Regions from separate parts of the Pseudomonas sp. FW305-7 genome, predicted to be linked through region 1. Evidence: predicted binding sites of a transcription regulator. Region 1 holds the regulator's gene; the other holds the start of a gene.

The links. Region 1 encodes sigma-54, which starts transcription at its own class of promoters, with help from an activator protein. Its sites were predicted from a motif close to ANTGGCATNNANNTTGCTNT; they were not measured.
Region 2: the regulator sigma-54 is predicted to act here: its motif matches at 1,560-1,579, upstream of glnK (P-II family nitrogen regulator).

The regions. Positions count from the first base shown of each region.
Region 1 is NZ_JBYSZA010000003.1:155,853-158,944, forward strand. It holds gene lptA (lipopolysaccharide transport periplasmic protein LptA) at 1-279, shown strand, start outside; gene lptB (LPS export ABC transporter ATP-binding protein) at 279-1,004, shown strand; gene AC3WMT_RS05990 (RNA polymerase factor sigma-54) at 1,191-2,684, shown strand; gene hpf (ribosome hibernation-promoting factor, HPF/YfiA family) at 2,758-3,066, shown strand; gene ptsN (PTS IIA-like nitrogen regulatory protein PtsN) at 3,078-3,092, shown strand, end outside.
Region 2 is NZ_JBYSZA010000002.1:362,169-365,260, forward strand. It holds gene AC3WMT_RS04715 (HigA family addiction module antitoxin) at 1-225, shown strand, start outside; gene AC3WMT_RS04720 (BRO-N domain-containing protein) at 220-747, opposite strand; gene AC3WMT_RS04725 (accessory factor UbiK family protein) at 1,107-1,367, opposite strand; gene glnK (P-II family nitrogen regulator) at 1,763-2,101, shown strand; gene AC3WMT_RS04735 (ammonium transporter) at 2,140-3,092, shown strand, end outside.

The sequences.
Region 1 (3,092 bases):
TACTTCGAACAACTGCAGACCGCTGGCGACACCAAGCCTGTTCAGGGCTGGGGCGTGACGATTCAGTACCACGCCGCGCAAAACCGCGTTGTGCTGATCGACAAGGCCAAGGTTGTCGACAAGGACAACAACACGACTCAAGGCGAGAAAATCGTCTATGACACCGTGAAGAAACTCGCCAGCGCCGGTCGCGCTACCGGCAGCAAGGTCACCGAGTCGCGTCCGCGCATCGACATGGTGATCCAGCCGAAGAAGAAAACCGACGAGAAAACCCAGTAATGGCAACTCTGAAAGCTCAGCACCTGGCCAAGGCCTATAAAAGCCGCCAGGTCGTGCGTGACGTCAGCCTGTCGATCGACAGCGGCCAGATCGTCGGCCTGCTCGGCCCGAACGGCGCCGGCAAGACCACCTGCTTCTATATGATCGTCGGCCTGGTACAGGCCGATCAGGGTCGCGTGCTGATCGACGATCTGGACGTCAGCCACCAGCCAATGCATGGCCGCGCCAAGGCCGGTATCGGCTATCTGCCGCAAGAAGCATCGATCTTCCGCAAACTGTCGGTGGCCGACAACATCATGGCCATCCTCGAGACCCGTCAGGAGCTCGACAAGGCCGGCCGTCGCAAAGAGCTGGAAAGCCTGCTGCAGGAATTCCACATCAGCCACATCCGCGACAACCTCGGCATGAGCCTGTCGGGTGGTGAACGCCGCCGGGTGGAAATCGCCCGTGCTCTGGCGACTGCGCCAAAATTCATCCTGCTCGACGAACCGTTCGCCGGTGTCGACCCGATTTCGGTCGGCGACATCAAGCAGATCATCCACCATCTCAAGGCCAAGGGCATCGGTGTACTGATCACCGACCACAACGTGCGTGAGACGCTGGACATCTGCGAAACCGCCTACATCGTCAACGACGGTCAACTGATCGCCGAAGGTGACTCCGCGACCATCCTGGCCAACGATCTGGTCAAGGAAGTGTATCTGGGCCACGAATTCCGCCTGTAAGCGCAAAGTGCCCGGTGAGCCGCCCGGGTGCTGTATCGATTCAAGCAGGATTTAATACGCTTTAATTGTTACAGCGCTCTAGGCAAACACTTCAGTTTCAGGCATATAATTTGCTTAAGTTTGGCGCTCCGGCGCCCTGTAGTGGATGGCGCATAGCGCCGGCGAATAAGGTGTTAAGCCCCTGCCATGAAACCATCGCTAGTCTTGAGAATGGGCCAGCAGCTGACGATGACACCGCAGCTGCAACAGGCCATCCGCCTGCTCCAATTGTCGACCCTGGATCTGCAACAGGAAATCCAGGAGGCCCTGGAATCCAATCCGATGCTCGAACGCCAGGAAGAAGGCGACGACTTCGACAACTCCGATCCCCTGGCCGACAACGCCGAACAGAAGCCCAACACCGAGATCCAGGAACCCTCCTATCAGGAAACCGCCCCAACGGTGGATAACCTTGAGGACGGCGACTGGAGCGAGCGTATCCCCAACGAGCTTCCGGTCGATACGGCCTGGGAGGACGTTTACCAGACCAGTGCCAGCAGCCTGCCAACCAGCGATGACGACGAGTGGGATTTCACCACCCGCACCTCCGCTGGCGAAAGTCTGCAAAGTCACCTGCTGTGGCAATTGAACCTCGCACCGATGTCCGACACCGATCGACTGATCGCCGTGACCCTGATCGATTGCATCAACAATCAGGGCTACCTGGACGAAACCCTCGAGGAGATTCTTGAAGCGTTCGATCCGGAACTGGACATCGAACTGGACGAGATCGAAGCCGTCCTGCACCGCATCCAGCAATTCGAACCGGCAGGCATTGGCGCCCGCAACCTCAGTGAATGCCTGCTGCTGCAACTGCGTCAGCTATCGGCCAAGACCCCTTGGCTGGCTGAAGCGAAGCGCCTGGTCACCGACTACATCGACTTGCTCGGCAGCCGTGATTACAGCCAGTTGATGCGCCGCATGAAGCTCAAGGAAGACGAGCTGCGTCAGGTCATCGAACTGGTGCAGAGCCTCAACCCGCGTCCAGGCTCGCAGATCGAATCCACTGAAGCCGAGTATGTCGTCCCGGACGTCATCGTGCGCAAGGACAACGAGCGCTGGCTGGTCGAGCTGAATCAGGAGTCAGTGCCACGCCTGCGGGTAAACGCCCAGTACGCCGGTTTCGTGCGTCGCGCCGATACCAGCGCCGACAACACTTTCATGCGCAATCAGTTGCAGGAAGCTCGCTGGTTCATCAAAAGCCTGCAAAGCCGCAACGAAACCCTGATGAAAGTGGCCACCCAGATCGTCGAGCATCAGCGCGGCTTCCTGGAATACGGCGACGAAGCCATGAAGCCGCTGGTCCTGCATGACATCGCCGAAGCGGTCGGCATGCATGAATCGACGATTTCCCGGGTGACCACACAGAAATTCATGCATACCCCGCGCGGTATTTATGAACTGAAATACTTTTTCTCCAGCCACGTCAGCACCTCCGAAGGCGGTGAATGCTCGTCCACGGCGATCCGCGCGATCATCAAAAAACTGGTTGCGGCGGAAAATCAGAAAAAGCCGTTGAGTGACAGCAAGATCGCTGGTTTACTGGAGGCACAAGGCATTCAGGTGGCTCGCCGCACCGTCGCCAAGTACCGCGAGTCCTTAGGGATCGCGCCTTCGAGCGAACGCAAGCGGTTGATGTAAGCCACGTTACAGCGTTCCAGTGGCAGGCTATCCAGCCTGCCGCTTTATGCACTGGCAACGAAGGAGAAGCTGTATGCAAGTCAACATCAGTGGACACCAACTGGAAGTGACCCAACCTCTGCGTTCCTACATCGAGGAAAAACTCCAACGACTGGAACGACATTTCGACAAGATCACCAACGTGCAAGTCACGATGTGCGTCGAAAAGCTGAAGCAGAAAATCGAAGCCACCTTGCATATACCCGGCAGCGAAGTGGTCGCCAATGCGGAACATACCGATATGTACGCGGCGATCGACGCCTTGACCGACAAGCTGGATAAACAACTCAAAAAGCATAAGGAAAAGACCCAGAGCCTGCTCCAGGGCGCCACCGGTCGATAACCCCCCATTCCATGATCCGACTTGAA
Region 2 (3,092 bases), on a different contig from region 1:
AATAAGGAATTCATGGAGCCGTTGGGCATGACTGTCATGGATCTGGCCATGCCCACGAAATGGCCCGAAAGTGAGATCGAAAAGCTTGTGAAATGCCAGCTGAGGATCTGCGCTGACTTGGCAATCAGACTTGCCATTCATCTCAACACCACGCCTGAGTTCTGGATGAATCTTCAGTCGACTTACGATTTGCGCAGGGCTCAGCTCCGGCATGCGGTCTTATAGCGATTGCAGCATCCGCGAAGCCCTTTTCCACCATGGCCCCGTCATTGGGCGCTTCGACTCTTCCCGTTCCACCATCATCAACGGCACATCCTGCAACCGAATCCACGGCTGGTTATTCCAGTGCAACAAACTCAACGTCATGTCCGGCCAACTGAGCAGGCTCAGGTGTGGACGTTCGTTTGTGGTGGGGTGTTGGGCGTCGCGCAGGGTGGGGATGACCTGGTGGGTGAGCCATTCGCGTAGCGCTCGGTATTCGGGGCAGTAGTGGTAGACGAGGAGGGCGTAGATGCCGGATTCGCTGATCAGCAGGGTGTTTTCGATTTGATTGTGGATCAGGGTTTTGCGGGTCTGGTATTGGTCGGGATCGAGTTTTCGCAGCATGCGTTCGTTGAGGTAGATATGCAGCAGGCGGCTCAGGTCTCGGGCGCAGAACCAGGGTTGGTTCTGGATGAGGAGGGCGTGGAGGGGGAGTTTGTGGCGGGTGAAGATGTAAGGTTTTAGATAAGTCTCTTCTTGATTCATTGAGCAGTTCCTCTTGCTTAAGGGGCTGCCCTCAATCGTCGCCAAACGATTGGGTGGCAGTTGTACGCGGGTTGGCGAACCGGAGCAAAAGGAACCCGGCAGACCCGAAGGTCTCCCACGCACAACCGCCATGAAACGATGTGGCGGTAAATGTAGCCGCCATCATGGTTGTCGTGCGCCTTAAGCTGTCCAGGTCGCCAAACCCGGTGCTGAACATTCAGCATCGGATGAGCTTAGAAACCTGGGCTTTTCGGCGCAATCGGACGGCGGTGGTGCAGGTTGTAGGACGTTGCCGGGATGGTTGAAGGGCTGGAGATCAAAAGATCGCAGCCTTCGGCAGCTCCTACAGGGGGCGCGGATTATTCAGCGGGCGGTGTCAGCTTGGCTTCCATCTCGGCAACCTTGGCTTCTAGGCTTTCGAGGCGGGCTCGTGTGCGGGCCAGTACAACCATCTGACTATCGAACTCTTCACGGCTGACCAGATCGAGTTTGCTGAAGGCACTCTGCAGCAGCATCTTGAACTGGCTTTCGATTTCGGCTTTCGGCAGCGGGGTGTCGCCGCTGAACAGGCGGGAGGCGGTGCCGCTCAGGGCGTCGAGGAAGTCTTTGGGCGCGAGCATGGTGGATGTCCTGGAAACAATGGCCGGCAGTGTATCACGCAGTGTCTATAGTCAATCTCGTGGTCAGGGATGCACGCTTTTCGCGCAGGCGGACGGACGGCGACGCACCGTTGTTGTGCGTATCCGCTGGGCCTTTTGCGCGGGATGGCTTGCGGCAGCGGCCAAGGGATTGAAATCAGGGGATTTTGGCGAGATGGCAAGGTTTCTGCTTAGTCACCTTCGACCCATGCACTGATGCAGTCGCTGTGACGAATGCAGTGCGGCAGGCGAAGCGGGGAGTTTCGTCTGATGCGGTTAGCTGGCGTCAGCGATGCGTTACAAAGCCAGGCACTGCGCTTAGACTTGAGTCGGGTTTGTTTTCCTGGGGCAAGTCCACCAATTCGGGAGAGAGTTTCATGAAGCTAGTCACTGCCATCATCAAGCCGTTCAAGTTGGACGACGTGCGCGAGTCGCTGTCCGAAATCGGCGTGCAGGGCATTACCGTTACTGAAGTCAAAGGCTTCGGCCGGCAGAAGGGTCACACCGAGCTGTATCGCGGCGCGGAATATGTGGTCGATTTTCTGCCCAAGGTGAAAATCGACGTGGCCATCGACGACAAGGATCTGGATCGGGTGATCGAGGCGATCACCAAGGCGGCTAACACCGGCAAGATCGGTGACGGCAAGATCTTCGTGGTCAATCTGGAACAGGCGATTCGCATCCGTACCGGCGAAACCGATACCGACGCGATTTAAACGCCGCCACAAACCCCAACGCCCCAGGAGAAAACAATATGACTCTGCGTAAATTCGCAGGGCTAGGAGCCCTGTTGTCCATCGTAATGCCCAGCCTTGCCATGGCGGCAGACGAAGTGGCGGCCCCGGTCCTCAATTCCGGCGACACTGCCTGGATGCTCACCTCGACGGCCCTCGTGCTGTTCATGACCATCCCGGGCCTGGCGCTGTTCTACGGCGGCATGGTTCGCTCGAAAAACATTCTTTCCGTGATGATGCAATGCTTCGCCATTACCGGTCTGATCAGCGTCCTGTGGGTCATTTACGGCTACAGCATCGCGTTCGACACCACCGGCATGGAGCAGGGCGTCGTCAACTTCAACTCCTTTGTCGGCGGCTTCGGCAAGGCGTTCCTCGCGGGCATCACGCCAGCCAGCCTGACCGGGCCTGCGGCGTTGTTTCCTGAGGCAGTGTTCGTCACCTTCCAGATGACTTTCGCGATCATCACCCCGGCGTTGATCGTCGGTGCGTTCGCCGAGCGGATGAAGTTCTCCGCGATGCTGATCTTCATGGGCATCTGGTTCACCCTGGTTTACGCACCGATCGCGCACATGGTCTGGTCCGGTAACGGCGGCCTGATGTGGGACTGGGGCGTGCTCGACTTCGCGGGCGGCACCGTGGTGCACATCAACGCCGGTGTTGCCGGTCTGATCTGCTGCCTGGTTCTGGGCAAGCGCAAAGGTTTCCCGACCACCCCGATGGCTCCGCACAATCTGGGTTACACCCTGATGGGCGCGGCGATGCTGTGGGTTGGCTGGTTCGGCTTCAACGCCGGTTCTGCTGCTGCGGCCAACGGCACTGCCGGCATGGCGATGCTGGTCACCCAGATTGCTACCGCTGCTGCTGCACTGGGCTGGATGTTTGCCGAGTGGATCACTCACGGTAAGCCAAGCGCACTGGGCATCGCCTCGGGTGTGGTTGCCGGCCTCGTAGCGATTACTCCGGCTGCCGG